Regions from separate parts of the Clostridium fermenticellae genome, predicted to be linked through region 1. Evidence: riboswitches for the same ligand, from Rfam matches in the RefSeq annotation. Region 1 holds a riboswitch; each other region holds the start of a gene.
The links. A riboswitch is a leader RNA that binds a small molecule or an ion and turns the genes downstream of it on or off. The one in region 1 is predicted to bind cyclic di-AMP.
Positions count from the first base shown of each region.

Region 2: it holds a riboswitch for cyclic di-AMP, as region 1 does, so the genes downstream of both, ablB (putative beta-lysine N-acetyltransferase) here and D4Z93_RS07995 (cell wall hydrolase) in region 1, are expected to answer to the same signal.
Region 3: it holds a riboswitch for cyclic di-AMP, as region 1 does, so the genes downstream of both, D4Z93_RS01575 (cell wall hydrolase) here and D4Z93_RS07995 (cell wall hydrolase) in region 1, are expected to answer to the same signal.

Region 1 is NZ_CP032416.1:1,723,111-1,728,677, forward strand. Features, by position in the region: gene D4Z93_RS07985 (glycosyltransferase family 39 protein) at 1-570, shown strand, start outside; gene D4Z93_RS07990 (alpha/beta hydrolase) at 587-1,372, opposite strand; cyclic di-AMP (ydaO/yuaA leader) riboswitch at 1,530-1,657, shown strand; gene D4Z93_RS07995 (cell wall hydrolase) at 1,662-2,456, shown strand; gene D4Z93_RS08000 (MgtC/SapB family protein) at 2,639-3,343, opposite strand; gene D4Z93_RS08005 (alpha/beta-type small acid-soluble spore protein) at 3,591-3,788, opposite strand; gene D4Z93_RS08010 (hypothetical protein) at 3,893-4,360, opposite strand; gene lgt (prolipoprotein diacylglyceryl transferase) at 4,614-5,396, shown strand.
Region 2 is NZ_CP032416.1:2,030,882-2,036,448, forward strand. Features, by position in the region: gene nifJ (pyruvate:ferredoxin (flavodoxin) oxidoreductase) at 1-1,825, shown strand, start outside; gene D4Z93_RS09490 (CDIF630_02480 family spore surface protein) at 1,875-2,042, opposite strand; cyclic di-AMP (ydaO/yuaA leader) riboswitch at 2,169-2,303, shown strand; gene ablB (putative beta-lysine N-acetyltransferase) at 2,441-3,289, shown strand; gene D4Z93_RS09500 (nitroreductase family protein) at 3,351-4,169, opposite strand; gene D4Z93_RS09505 (EcsC family protein) at 4,264-4,992, opposite strand; gene D4Z93_RS09510 (phosphatase PAP2 family protein) at 5,083-5,567, opposite strand, start outside.
Region 3 is NZ_CP032416.1:297,896-303,462, forward strand. Features, by position in the region: gene D4Z93_RS01560 (FAD-binding oxidoreductase) at 1-1,334, opposite strand, end outside; gene trxA (thioredoxin) at 1,726-2,043, shown strand; gene D4Z93_RS01570 (NAD(P)/FAD-dependent oxidoreductase) at 2,055-2,918, shown strand; gene D4Z93_RS01575 (cell wall hydrolase) at 2,958-3,491, opposite strand; cyclic di-AMP (ydaO/yuaA leader) riboswitch at 3,494-3,627, opposite strand; gene cdaA (diadenylate cyclase CdaA) at 3,843-4,691, shown strand; gene D4Z93_RS01585 (CdaR family protein) at 4,661-5,567, shown strand, end outside.

The sequences.
Region 1 (5,567 bases):
TTTGCCAAGATATTTACAGCAACTGCGCTTATAGGGATTTTGACCACACCTGCAATTGGTTCTGCTGCTACTTTAACTCATGGTGTAAGTGGAAATATGCCTGCCGCAGGATTAGAACTTTTAACAAAAAGCAGATCAAGCAACTTTATGGCAATGGGAAGTCAAAGCAATAATAGAGATCAAAAGCTTATAAAATTCCTAGACAATCATGTTACAAATGAAAAATATGCACTTGTTGTATCAAGTTCCGCCTCTGCAGAAGGTATAATAATTGAAAGTGGCAAGAGTGTTATGGCTCTCGGGGGATTCTCCGGATCTGATAAGATACTAACCTTAGCTCAATTTAAAGAGATGGTTAAAAAGGGAGAAGTAAGATATGTATTGACAGGCAGCATGGGAGGAAGAGACTCAAATGAGATAATGAACTGGATTAAGAAAAACGGAAAAACAGTTTCTGAAAGTGAGTGGAAGGAAAATACTACAAAAAATCAATCAAATGATAAGCATTCCGGATTTGGTAAAATGAACACAAATGAAACACTTTATGATCTTAAAGGTACTGCAAAATAAACTATAAATAGGGTGTCTAATTCAAAGGACGCCCTGTTATTATATTATTTACACAGAAGTTTAATATAACGTCAAAAAGCTTAGATTGCTCATCTCTTTTATAATAACAATGAGATGCTCCATTTATATAAACCAAACTGGCATTATTACCTATTAAATTCTCCAGTTTTATTGAATAAACTGGTGATACAGATTCATCACAAGTTCCATGAATTATAAGAACATTTTGATTTATTTTTTCAGCATAATCAAATATGTTATAGTTAAAAATATCATCAATTGTATCCTTCCCCAAAAAATATCCGTCAAAATTTACAGTCCCGTACTTATTAATTTCATCTAATTTTTCTCCTATTATTTGTGACACTATAAGATCATACATATTTACCGCAGGACTTATTAAAATAGTATTTTTAATAAGCGTATTTGAGGATGACACTATTAATGCTATAGCTCCCCCCATACTAAATCCAATTACATTTATATTATTAGCATCTACAAAACTCAAATTAGTACTAAACTTTAATATATCATTAAAGTCCTGAATCTCGGTAGACATTGTCATATCTTTAAACTCGCCATCACTTTCACCATTTCCCGTAAAATCAAATCTTATAGAAACTATATCCTTTCTTTCAAGCATTTTAGCTATTTTTGCAAACATTCCATGTGTTTCAAGTTTATGCCCTGTGAAACCATGACAGTAAATAAGACATGGGAATTTTCCGGATTTGTCCGGCCTATTTATAACTCCTCTTATTATAAATCCACGTTCATTTTCTACTTCAAAACTTTTAAACATACTTGTAACCTCCAATTCCTATCTACAAACAATAATACAACTATAAGTTAAAATTTGCACATATTATATATACTTACACATTTATACTCAGTTACCTCTAGTTTAATATGGTTGTCCATAACCACATTTGTTATAATAACACCCATGAGCACTTAAACAATAAAACATGCCGAATCTCCTTTATGGAGTACGGGGAATTTATTTTGGGGTGAATCTTAATTTTTAAGTAGGGTACCTCTAACCCAAACCCGTCAACTAACCTCGAAGGCAAGATGGAGGGATATAATTAATGCTAAAATTTAAAAGCATAGGAACTTTACTTGTTGGTGTATCTTTATCATTATTTGCTTTTACACCTGTACAAGCTGCCAGCTATAAAGTTACACAAGGTGATTCTTTATTTACTATAGGTAAACTTTTTTATACAAACTCTAATGATTTGATGAAAAATAATAATCTTAAAAATTCGAACGTATATCCGGGTCAGACGCTAAATGTGCCTGCAGATATTTACACAGTAAAAAATGGAGATTCTCTATACTTTATAGCAAAAAAATATGGAATTACAACAGATCAGCTAAAAAAAGCAAATGATAAATGGGACAACACGATTTATTCAGGCCAAAAATTAAATGTGCCTGCAGCAAATACAAGTTATGATAATAATGTACAAGCTGTCAGCACAACAAAAAATTCTAATACTAATTCTGTAATTTCATACAATAATAATGATTTGGACCTTTTAGCCAGACTTGTTATGTCTGAATCTCAGGGACAACCCTATAAAGCTGAAGTTGGTGTCGCCGCTGTCGTTGTAAACAGAGTCAAGAGCAGTGAATTTCCAAATTCCATAAGCTCAGTTATATATCAGAAATCTGACAACTACTATCAATTTACTCCAGTTCAAAATGGATGGATTAATAAAGCAGCCTCAGATGAAGCAAAAAAAGCAGCCTTAGATGCCCTTCAAGGATATGATCCTACAAATGGAGCAATATATTATTTTGATGACAGTGCAACTAATTCATGGCTTTGGTCAAGACCTATAACTTTAAGAAGTGGTAAAATGGTATTTACACATTAATTAAAGCAGAGGAGCTCATATTCTCCTCTGCCCTATTTATTTAAATAAAAAATTAGTAGTGTCTTTTTTAATTTTAACTTTAGTTGCGCCATCTATAGTTTATCAATCTATAATCTTAAATTCATCACTTTTTAATCTTTAGCTCACTTTTATTATATGAAAATATACAATATTGGTGATAATTATTTAATTGTAATTCTTACCACTTCCTCTATGGACATAAGTTCATTTATAACTTTTTTATCTTTTTCATGTCTTGACAAAAATATGCTAAATGTCCCCTTCTTATACTCAGACTCAACATCATAATCGGCCTTAGACAAAAAATTGATATCCCTAATTTCAAAATTTTGATTTTTTAAGCAAGAATTTATCTTATTAATAATCTCTCCTTTATCTTTATATTTCACATCTATATTAAGTAAATCTCTTTTTTCTGAAAAAATTAATTCGACTCTTTTCAGTACAACAAGTGATATTACAGCTGCTACTGCCGATAATATACTCAAATTATAATATCCAAGACCTACCGCAAGTCCAATACATGCAACCACCCAGAGACTAGCTGCAGTTGTAAGTCCTGTTACAGATCCTTTTTCTCTTATTATAGTACCTGCACCGAGAAATCCAATTCCACTTATAACTTGTGCTCCAAGTCTTCCTATATCAACCTTCAAAGCACTTGATAATTGAGGATGTTCAAGTATTATACTTACAGTTTTATCCACATCACATACTTGTATCATAGATATAACACATGCTCCAAGACAAACTAAAATATGCGTTATAAAACCTGCTGGTCTATTTTTGTGTTCTCTTTCATATCCTATGATACCACCAATAAGAATAGCCAAAATTAATCTAATTATAGTTTCTTTAACACTCATATTAATTGCTCCTTATAAAATATGTCAGTTTCATTTCATTATAACAAAAATAATACTACTTTATAAATATTTTATCCACACCAAAATTCAAAAAATATATACTACAACTATTATATTCTGAACTATAAAATTAGGGTATCCATATACCTATTTTTAGCTAAAAAAGGGGTATGGAATACAAATAAATCAGAAGATTCATTTATACTCTATACCCTTTAATTATATAATTATGATAAACATTAACTCACTATTTCATATTTTGTTCATAAGCTTCTATCATCTTTTTTGTCATCTGGCCTCCTACGGAACCATTTTGTCTAGAAGTAAGATCTCCATTATATCCTTCTTTTAAATTAACTCCAACTTCTCTTGCTGCCTCCATCTTAAATTTACTTAAACCTTCCTTAGCCTGTGGAACTAATACTTTATTTCCTCTACTTGCCATAATTATTTCCTCCTTTTAAATTATCAAGTTATTTTGTTTACACTAGAAGTTTGTGTATTTTTTATATTATTACTCTATTTAATTAAAGGAAACGTATACAGCTTTTACTTTAAAACGTTCTTTTTTACATTGTTTGATTTAAAATCAACTTTAATATTTTCTAAATCATTATTTAATAATTCTTCATCATACTTTTCTTCAATTTCAAACTGCAATTTTAAAAATTCACTAAAATTATCCTGATTTACCCTTTTGCTAAATTCTTTTTTTGCATCCCTCTTTGCTAGCCTGTTTACCAATTCTCTATAGAAAACATTTTCATCATAGGACCTAATTTTAGATTCAACTTCTCTATCGAATTTATTGGTTGGGCAAAATACCTTGTACTCATTACTGTAATCTACATATTCCCTGTAGCCAAAATCGCTACAAAAAGAATATATGTAATTTTCCATATTTTCATACTCTGTCTCTCTTTCAGAAGGAATATTAAAATCATTAATAATGGTGTTTCCAAGGTACACCAACTCCATAAGTATTTTAAATTGTTCCTTAGTAAAATCAATTTTCATTTTTATCACCTTCTAAAAAATATAATATAATTCACCATATTTTTATTATAACAAATTTTCTTCAATTTTTGTATTATAATAAATTTATTTTAAATTTATATAAACTATTTTTATCATAAATACACATCAATTTTTATTTTAATTATATAAAATAAAAAAATGTATAGTTGATATTCAAAATAGCTTAGGTGTAAAATATCTCTATAAGTATTTACACTCAAACAAAAACATATGAAATAGGGAGGATTAACTTTTGAATCCAATAGCATTTTCAATTTTAGGGTTAGATATAAGATGGTACGGAATTTTTATTGCAGCAGGAATATTAATAGGAATTTTTATTGCAGAATACACATGTAAAGTAAGAAATTTAAGCTACGATATTCTTTTGGATATAGTTCTAATTTCTTTACCCATTAGCATAATAGGCGCGAGAGCATATTATGTTCTATTTAATCTTAAAGATTACGATAGTTTAATTTCAGCAATAAATATAAGACGGGGCGGTCTCGCTATTCATGGAGGCCTCTTATTTGGACTTACAACAGCCTTACTTTATTGTAAATATAGAAAAATCAATTTTTTAGAGTATGCAGATACAGCCGCCCCATCAATAATACTTGCTCAAGCTCTTGGAAGATGGGGAAACTTCTTCAACGGTGAAGCACACGGCAAAATTGTATCCTATAATTTTATAAGTCATTTTCCAGCTTTCATACAACACGGTATGTTCATTGATGGGAACTATTATAATCCAACATTTTTATATGAATCAATATGGAATATACTAGTATTTATTATTCTTATACAATTAATAAAAAAATTCAAAAATCGTGGTCTGATATTATTTAGTTATATAGGATTATATTCAATAGGAAGATTCTTTGTAGAAGGTATGAGAACAGATAGCCTTCTTTTAGGTTCAATTAGAATGGCACAACTTGTAAGTTTTATTGGAATTATCATCTGGGTAATCTTTCTAATATATACATATAAGAAAAATGGATTTCAAAAAAACTATAGGGTTTACAAGTAAAAGCTTAACTTATGCGCAGACCGGGATTTCTAAAATTAAGGCACATTAAAAAATTTTGTAGTAAGTCTTAGCGAAGCATTCTTAAAAATCTTAGTGAATTTTATATGTTTGAACAAAGTGAGTTTATAAAATCCGCTTAGATTTTTTTAAGCGCAAGCTTAGACTTACTAG
Region 2 (5,567 bases), 310 kb from region 1:
GCTCGCAAACATACTTCCACAAGATCAAGCAATTAATTATTTAAAGGAGTCTGTGGAACATACCTATGGCAAAAAAGGTAAAAATATAGTTGATGCAAACAAAGCAGCAATAGACGCTGGAGTGAATGCCTCACACAAGGTTGCTATACCAGATTCCTGGAAGGATGCAAAAGATGCGCCGGTTCCTGAAGAAGATATTCCTGATTTTATAAGGAGAATTGAAAGACCTATTGCAAGGCAAGAAGGTGATTCACTTCCAGTCAGTGCCTTTAATGGATTAGAGGATGGCACTTATCCACCTGGAGTAACAGCTTATGAAAAGCGTGGTATAGCAGTATTTGTACCTGAATGGCAGATTGATAAATGTATTCAATGCAATCAATGTTCATATGTGTGCCCTCATTCAGTTATAAGGCCATGTCTACTAAATAACGATGAGGTCAAAAATGCCCCTAAAAACTTTTTAACAAAAAAAGCAGTCGGAAAAGGAATGGAAAATCTGGAATATCGTATTCAAATAAGTCCTCTTGATTGTACTGGATGTGGAAACTGTGCCAATATATGTCCTGCTCCTGGTAAAGCACTTGTAATGAAACCGGCACAGAAACAGATTGAAAATCAGTCGAAAAATTTCGAATATGTATCAAAAATTTCTCCTAAACAAAACTTAATGGATATCCATACAGTTAAGGGGAGCCAATTTTCTAAGCCACTGCTCGAATTTAATGGTGCATGCCCGGGTTGCGGTGAAACACCTTATATAAAACTCTTGACTCAACTTTATGGAGATAGGATGATGATAGCCAACGCAACAGGTTGTTCATCAATTTGGGGAGCCTCAGCACCGGCAATCGCTTATACCACAAACTGCTTTGGTAAGGGTCCTTCATGGGGAAATTCATTATTTGAAGATAATGCCGAATACGGTTATGGAATGTTTCTTGCAGTAACTCAGATAAGAGAAAAACTTGCTGATTTAATTAAGCAGGCAATATCAACAAATATAAATCCTAATCTTAAAAAAGCTTTTAAAGAATGGCTTGATGGATATAATAATACTGATATTTCAAAGAAATCATCTGAAAAAATACTTGAACTCATTATAAATGAAAACTATAAGGAAAATAATACCTTACATGAAATACTTCTAAGAAAAGATTACCTGATCAAAAAATCACACTGGTTAATTGGTGGTGATGGCTGGGCATATGATATAGGCTTTGGAGGATTAGATCAAGTTTTATCATTAGGCGATGATGTTAATATATTAGTAATGGATACTGAAGTTTATTCAAATACCGGTGGACAGTCATCTAAATCAACTCCTACTGGTGCAGTTGCAAAGCTTGCTGCACGCGGTAAGAAAACACGCAAAAAAGATTTGGGTCTTATGGCCATGACTTATGGATATGTTTACGTTACTCAAATATCACTAGGTGCAAACATGAATCATGCAATTAAAGCAATTACTGAAGCTGAATCTTATAACGGTCCTTCTTTAGTAATAGCCTATGCTCCCTGCATAAGTCATGGTATTAAAACTGGTATGGGAACCAGCATTGCTGAAGAGAAAAAAGCCGTTGAATCAGGTTATTGGCATTTATATAGATTTAATCCTATTTTAAAAAAACAGGGAGAAAATCCATTTATATTGGATTCCAAAGAACCTACAAGTTCATATATGGATTTCATAAATGGCGAACTACGCTATTCATCACTTAAAAATATTTTTCCTGAAGTCGCCGAAAGTGCCCTTAAACAATCTGAAATTAACGCCCATGAAAGATACGACATATATAAGAAACTATCTTCTATCAAATATTAACAAAATAAAAAGTCTAACCTCTTTGTGGTTAGGCTTTCTATCTTTAATACTATTTTTCATTGGAATCAACGAAATCCTTGGCATTTTCAACATCAAGTTCACTAGGAATAGATACCTTTGAGTCGGGTTCCTGCTTATAAACATCACCCAAAGGAGCAGTATCATGCTTTTCTATTGGTTTCTTTTTAAAGTTATTTCTAATATTATCTTCCTTCATATATATTCCTCCCTTCGTAATTATTATTTCTAATTTTAAAAAATATATGAAAAATTATTATTGAATGTGATCACAATATATTGACATACCTATATTAAAGTGATATGTTTATATTTAAAATGACGAATATTGATAGCGCTGAATCTTTTGAACGGGAGAACCACATTTGGGGTGAGTCTTATCCAAATATGAGATAAGTAGGGTTATTTTTCTTCGACCCGAATCCGTCAGCTAATCTCGTAAGCGTTGAAGAGAAGTTTTTAAGTATACTTTTACTGATTCATTAAATTTTAAATGAATTGGACATTCAATAAACTGCAGTTACTTCTCTGCAGTTTATTATTTTTTGTAATAATTATAGAACTTATATTTTACTAATTTTAGGAGGAAAACAAATCGTGAATTCTGCTAAATGTAAATTAAATAATAATTACTATGCCAGGATAGACAAAGTAAAAATATATATTGATTATGTTAACAGCCGTGTCAAAATAATTAACTTTTATAAAATATCTGTACAGGCTCTAAAAAGAATAATACACTTTACCTCAAAACAGCATCTAAGTAAAGTTGTATGCAATTGTAACTCTCAATCTTTTCAAAATTTTTGTGATGCAGGATTTATTCCAGAAGGTAAAATAGACTCATATTTTAGAGGAGAAGATGCATTATGTATGTCATATTTTATAAGCAGCAATAGAAAAATATGTAAAAATAGTAATATTGAAAATTTGTTCTTAACTAAAAGTTTAAATATGAAAGATAAGTTTAAGTTTAACAACAACTTAAAATATCATATAAGAGATGCAAAAGAAAGCGATATAAGCGAATTAATATCATTGTTTTCTGAGGTATTTTTCGCATATCCAACTTCTATATATAATAGAGACTACTTAATACAAAATATGAGCAAAAATGTTTTATGCAAGGTTGCTGTATTCAATGATAAGATAATAAGTGCAGCTTCTGCCTACCTTGACTATGAAAATTTAAATGCAGAAATTGCCGATTGTGCTACCTACCCTCATTATAGGGACAAAGGTATTATATCAAATATAATTTATCTTTTAGAAAAAGATATTAGAGACAAAGATTTTATAAGCTTATATAGTATGTCTAAATCCACAAGTCAGGGTATGAATATTGCATTAAGTAAGCAAGGATACAATTATAGAGGTACATTAGTAAACAACTGCAATTTATGTGGTGATTTTGAAAGTATGAATATTTGGGCTAAAGATATCTAGAGGAAATGTTATAATTTAACGTATTTAAAAAATAGTGTAGGGCTCATGAAAGCCCTATATTCTATTTCCAGCGGATATCTGCCTTTTTTCTCGGCACAGTTCTTAAATATTTAACTCCAGGATATCCAATTATCATAAAAGTTACAACCTTTCTTCCTTTCTTAACTCCAAGGAATTTACCTATTCTCTCATCCATTTGAGCAGCTGCAGCAGAAAAGCCACTAAACAGCGTTCCAAGTCCCATAGCATCAATCATAAGTTCCATATTTGAAGATGCTAGAGCCCCATTTACTTCTTCTCTCGCTGTAACTACTATTACTAATGGAGCATTAAAAAATAATCTATCATTTTTAGGATTTTCCTCACACTGTTTATACATATTAATCCACATTTTAGCATATCTTTGATGAAGTACATTTTGCTCATTTGGATCTTTAAGTATTTTTTCTCCGGCTTGATTTAAACTATTGAGTATTAATCCCCTTAACTCCTGTATTTTGTCCTTTACAACTATATAAGATACATCCTGCATATTACTTCCAGTCTGAGTAAATCTTCCAGCCTCTATAATTTTTAAAATTTTTTCATCTTCTATTTTTTTATCTTCAAATTGTCTTATAGTTCTTCTAAACTTAATAAAATTCAAGAGTATATCAGGATCAACAAAAAAATCCTCTTTATTATATTCTTTCACATCCTCCATATTGTATTCATCCGTTGACACTGCATTTTTAGGACACACAGCTATGCAATGTCCACACTTTATGCAAGTTACATTATTAATTTCAGCTTTTCCATCTACAATTTCTATATCACTGACAAAACAATCCTCAGAACATTTCCCACATCCTATACACTTTTCAATATCCACATTCATCATAAAAACTACACTCCCTTTATCACTATGTTAAAATATACGTACCATTATATTTTAACATAATTAGTCTAATCAAATTACAATTAGGTGTTTTAAATCAATCCTCTATTTTAAATACTCTAAACCTATATGCATTCATAGCTACCTTGCATAATTTCTCCATAAGTTTGTAATTAGCATATGCTCCAACTATTGCGCCAAACCCCGGAATTAGTTGAAGTGTTTTAGCAATGTCTATATAATCTCTATATTCCTGTTGAAATGTTCTCCAATCAAAACTATCCTTATCTTTAGGAAGATTATTCGAGTAAGACTCCCAATTTGAAATTATATTATAGATCTCATTTCTCCTTTTTTGACTCGAAAAAGCTATCTGAAATACATATAATATATATAATCTTTCCTTATAATTTTTTGCATTAAATCCATAAATTCCAGCTGCGTCAAATAAAAAATTCATTTTCAAACTTAAAAGTACAGGAAAATCAGCCATTCCAATTAACATCCCAGCTGCACCAGTACCGGCTCCACTTGCTGATGCAAGATTTCTGTAAGTTTTCATTTTTTCTATTACAAGTTTTTCACGCTCCTGCAGGCACATATTATAAATTGGTTTTATTGAAGAACTATATTTGCACCCATCTATAACCGCTTTTATCATGTTTTCTACAGCTTTTGATACCAAAGCCTGCACTTTTTCGGGAATAAAGCTGTTCATTTTATCTTCTATATTTTTAGCAAATATATTTCCAGGGTCTGGTTTAGCCTGCATTTCTTTTTTCCACTTAATAAGTTCTCTTAATGCTTTATCTTCATATAAATTCATATAATCTACTCCTAAATATTTTCATATTTATACATTACGGTATACAAACATAAAAAGCAATATGTTTTATACTTTGATGTGCTTAATGATTTAATCACCTTTTCTACATAATGACTGTTGCTTTTGACTCAATCTATTGAAAAAATAAATAGTCATTTTACTACAAATTAATCCTAAAATAATTCCAGCTAAAACATCTGTAGGATAATGAACATATAGATACAATCTCGAAAAAGCTATTAACGCCGCCAAACCAAAAAACTCAACTGCATAATTTTTAAGATATTTTGCTAATATTCCTGCTGCTGCAAATGAAGATGCAGCGTGTCCTGATGGAAATGAATATGATAAAGGTTTTGAAATTAAAAGCTTAACTGCTGGTATATCTGCTGATGGTCTTATGCGCTGAACTACATGTTTTAATATTCCTTCTCCTAAAACCGTACTTAATATTAACGCTACTAAAACCATAAAACCTACGTTTCTATATTTTTTATTAATTATTAGTAAGATAGAAATCACAATCCATACCGCTCCTAAGTTGCCTAAAGAAGTTACTATGATCATAACTTTAT
Region 3 (5,567 bases), 1.4 Mb from region 1:
TTTATTCCTTCCATGATTTTAATTTCTCTGTCTGTATATTGAAGTGACATATAATTCTTTTTTGTTTTTCCAGTTCCGTGTTCGGCAGTTATAGTGCCGCCGTATTTTAAAGCAGTTTTATATAATTCCTTCTTGAATTCCTCATAATAAGAAGGCAGATTTCCATTCTCATCGGTTAAAATAAAATTATGGATGTTTCCATCACCTATGTGGCCAGCTGAAGGTATTTCTGTATTGTATTTTTTGGCGATTCTAGTTATATCATCTATGAAATCAGGTATGGATGAAGGAGGAACAGCCATATCGAGACCATCAGCTACATGTTCCTTGTAAGGAGTGTATACATTACTTCTAATATCCAAAATACGTTTCTGTTCCTTGCTGCTTTCTGCTATTATACTATCTACAGCATTATTAGCCTCACATATTTCAACTATTTTTTCGCTCGTATCATATAACTCATCCTCACTAGAACCATCAATTATAAAAATGAGGTCAACAGAACCATTTTCAGAAGGCCATGTAGTTCCTATATGTTTTGCAGCTTTAATTGCTATACTTCTCTCAACATATTCGATGGCACGTGGAGTGATACCGGATTGGAGTATAGCTGGAACGGAGTTTGCAGCATCTCTGGTTGAATCAAATGATACGACCAGAGTTCCGCTGTAGTTGCTTTTTGCATAAAGTCTTAAAGTCACCTTTGTTATGATTCCTAAAGTGCCTTCACTGCCAATTATCAAATGTAGAAGGTCGTATCCCATATTGTTTTTTAACAGTTTTCCACCAAGGGTCACCAGTTCGCCAGTAGGCAAAACAATCTCGAGTGCCTTTACATGATTTCTCATTATTCCATGTTTTACAGCACCGGTACCACCGGCGTTTGTTGCGACCATTCCTCCTATTTGTGCGCCTTCATCCCCGGGATGAACCGGAAAAAATAAATCACTGCTATTGCTCAAAATTTCCAGTAGGGATGCAAGAGTTACTCCAGATTCTACTGTGATCATCAAATTTTTTTCATCAAGTTCAACTAATTTGTTAAGTCTTTCAAGAGATATTATTATACTTGGTCTTGTAGGAATAACACCACTAACAACTCCAGTACCACCACCTCGTGAAACTACGGGTATTAGTTTTTCGTTTGCATATTTTAGAATTTCTGATATTTCTTCTGATGATGATGGCTTTACAACAATACACTCCTTCGAAGCTTCAGGACGAATCAGATTTTCAGTTTCATCGTATAAATACCCCTGTATTTGAGATAAATCATTTGTTGCAAAATCATTTCCGCATATTTGTTTTAATTTTTCAATTACTTCAGTTTTCAAAAGTTAGCCCCCTCTAATTATTAAAATTTAAATTTATTAATCTATTGTATAAAAAAACAGACGATCCGCCTTTGGACGAATGTCTGTTCACGGTACCACCCAAAATTTTTTACTTAATTGAATAATTATTTATAAAAAATCTACATAATTTTTAATATTTTATTAGAAAGCTTACTATAAATTTTAATGTATGTCAATAAATACTTTAAAAAATTTTTGACATCCTAAATTTAAAGTACATATATATTATTATAAAAGCAAAAAATATATATACAAAATTCAATCTGGTTTTTATTAATAATAATTATTAAAAACTATTGACTAAATACAATGGTTAATATAAAATAAAATTATAAAAATACCCCATAAGGGTATAAGGAGGTAGAAAGTTATGGTAAATGAAATAAAAGATACTAATTTTTCAGAAGTTATTGAAGAAAAAAAGGTTCCTGTAATAGTAGATTTTTGGGCACCTTGGTGCGGACCTTGTAAAATGCTCGGACCTGTTATGGAGGAAATTTCAGATGAATTAGATGGAAAATCGAAATTTTATAAATTAAATGTAGATGAGAATCCAGTTTCATCAATGGAATATAATGTAGCAAGTATACCTACAGTTATTATATTTAAAGATGGGAAACCAGCAAAAACTCTTGTTGGCTTCAGACCAAAAGACGCTGTAAAAGGTGTTATAGAAGATTATATCTAGAGGTGAATATTGTGGATGATAGATATGATATAGCAATAATAGGAAGTGGTGTGGCAGGATTATCAGCGGCTGTAAACTCAAAGATTAGGAATAAAAATATTATAGTGTTTGGAAATGAGAATTTGAGTAATAAGCTTAATATGGCTCCACGAATTAATAATTATCTTGGCTTTTATAATATAAAAGGAAGCGACCTTAAAGATAAAGTTAAAAACCATATAGATTCAATGGGTATAAGTATAACGTATGAAAGAATAAATGCAGTATATGCTATGGGAAATTATTTTGTAATGTCTGTAAATCAAAAAAATTATGAGTCTAGAGCACTTGTAATAGCAACCGGTGTACAGTCTGTGAATCTACTGAGAGGTGAACAGGAATTCCTTGGCAGAGGTGTTGGATATTGTGCTACGTGTGATGCACCTTTATATAGAGGAAGAGTCGTGACAATTGTAGGCTATAATAAAGAAGCAGAAAAAGAAGCCAATTTTGTCGGTGAACTTGCATCAAAATTGTACTATGTACCTATGTATAATAAGGATTTAAAGCTCAACAATAATATAGAAATAGTATTGGATAAACCAGTTGAAATTGTAGGAAATAATAAAGTAGAAAAACTTGTATTAAAACATAGAGAAATAAATACAGATGGAGTTTTTATACTAAAAGACAGTATAGCACCCGATCAACTTGTTCCAGGAATAGAACTTGATGGAGGGCATATAAAAGTGGATGCTAATATGAAGACAAATATACGCGGTTGTTATGCTGCCGGAGATTGTGCCGGAAAACCATATCAGTATATGAAAGCAGCTGGTCAAGGTCAAATTGCAGCTTTAAGTGCTGTGTCATATATAGATTCTCTACAAAAATAAAAATATCCCTGAATTTTAAAATTCAGGGATATTCATATGTTAATTTACAACGAAGAATACATGATTTCCTATTGCTTTTACATTCTTTTTATTTATATCTTTCATCCATCTTGATGTCGCTATTTGTGGATTATAGAAAAAAACTGCTTTTCCTGTTGGATCATATCCTTTTAAGGCTTCTAAAACTGCTTTGTAACAGGTATCTGTCTTAGGTGCATTGATTGTTCCATTACTATTTACACAAGAGAAAGCACCTTTTTGAGTTACCACTCCTTCTATTGTCTTTGGAAATTCGGGATATTTTAATCGGTTTAAAATCACAGAAGCAACTGCAACCTTTCCTTCAAATGGTTCACAATTACTTTCTGCATATACCACTTTTGACATTAAATCTAGATCGTTTTGGGTAATATAAAGTTTTTTATCATAGTAGTTGAAAACTTGAACCACCTGTTCTTTTTCATTAAACAAGTTAGTTTCAGAAGTAGTGTTTTCCACTGCGCTTACTTTAAATGGAACAAATATTAAAAGCCCTAAAAAGATAACCATAAAAATAAAAAGTTTTCTTTTCAAATAAATCATCTCCTTTTACCTACGAGGTTAGCTGACGGGTTCGGTAAAGGCATAACCTACGAATAAACGATTCACCCCAAGATACTGGTTTCCCCGCGTTTTAAATATAATTTGAAAACTTAGGCTAGTAGTATTGTAACCATTAGTTAAAAAAAATTCAAGAGACTTTATTATTTTTATTAATATTTTATAAATTAGATTTTCTTTTGATATAAAGAAATATTAAATAGTGTATAATTAAAGATAAGGCGAAATTTTATATTAATTCAAGGCATATCCCCTTTAATTTAGTCATAAGAGTTATTATTAGGACATTAAAGTGATAGTGCACTTAATAAAGGAGTGAAATAGGTGGAGATATTAGACATTGTAATCAATTCGGTAAAAAATATAAGTATATTTTCGGTAATGGACATATTAGTGGTTTCATATATTTTTTATAAAGGTTACATGCTAATGAAGGAGACTAGAGCTGAACAACTTTTAAAAGGTATCGTATTAATTTTATTTCTTATTCCTGTAAGTGATCTTTTAAACCTTACCATGCTTAACTGGATATTATCAAAGACGATTACAATAGGTGTGTTATCTCTTATAATTATATTTCAGCCAGAAATACGAAGTGCACTCGAACACCTTGGAAGGACAGCTTTTACTGACAGACAGATATTTGCAAATGAGGAAACTGTACAAAAAGTAGTTAATGAAATCGTAACTGCAATTGGAAATTTATCAGTTTCAAGAACAGGAGCCCTTGTAATAATAGAGCAATTTACAGGACTTGAGGATATAATAAAAACAGGAACAAGGATAGATGCGATTGTATCGTCTGCTCTTCTTGAAAATATATTTGTAGTTAATACTCCACTTCATGATGGTGCAACTATAATTAGAAATGACAGGGTAGTGTCTTCAGGATGTTTTTTGCCGCTTACAGAAAATAGAGAATTAAATAAAAAACTCGGTACAAGGCACAGGGCAGCAATCGGAATTTCAGAAAAATCTGATGCTATTATAATTGTTGTATCAGAAGAAACGGGAACTATTTCGCTTGTTTTAAATGGTAATATGACTAGAAATTATACAGAAGAGAAACTCAGAAGTACGCTTACAAAAATTATAAAGAAAAGGCAGCATAAAAAGTTAACCTTTAGAGAGCGGGTGATTCAATGGATAAAAAACAAAAAAGACACCAGGTGATAGTGAAGGTATGCTGTGTAATAGTTTCATTTATATTGTGGCTTTTTATATATAACGTTGAAAATCCTGTAAGAGAGAGGAAAATAGTAGTACCTGTTCAGGTTATAAATAGAAATGTACTTATGCAGTCAAATATAATATCAGTGGATGATGAAAATTTAACTGTAAAATTGACTATAAAAGGAAATGCATCAGACTTGTATGCTGTTAAATCATCTCAATTTGAACTGACATCAGATTTGGGATCTTACGTAGTAAAAAAAGGTAAAAATAAAATACCGGTTCAAATAAAGAAAAGCCCAAGTTCAGTCAGGGTTGTAAATAGTGACAATCTGTGGGTTAATATAAATATTGAAGATTTAAAGAGTAAAGTGGTTCCGGTTAAATTAACGCTTTTGGGAAAAGCGAAAAGCGGCTTTTACGCCCGGGAACCAAAACTAAGTTCGACAAAGGTTACAGTTAAAGGTGCTAAAAAAGACATAGAAAAGGTTGCAAAAACTGAGACAATGTATAATATACAGAACATTTCAAAAGATGTTAATAGAAAAGTTTACTTAAAAGCAGAAGATTCCCAGGGAAATATAATAAAGAATGTAGAAATAGAACCTAAATATTTAGATATGTCTATTCCTGTTGTGAGAGTTAAAAGTGTACCGGTAAATGTAAATTTATCAGGAAACTTAAGTGATTATGGAATAAATTCAATACTTCCAATGAATTCAAATGTGGATATAACTGGTAGTGATGCAGAAATAGCTAAAGTATCTAAAATAGATACAGAGGGAATAGATATAAGCAGTATAAATGGCAGAGATTCAATAGATGTAAAAGTAAATCTTCCTTATGGTGTTACGCTTTTAAACGGAAGTGATACAG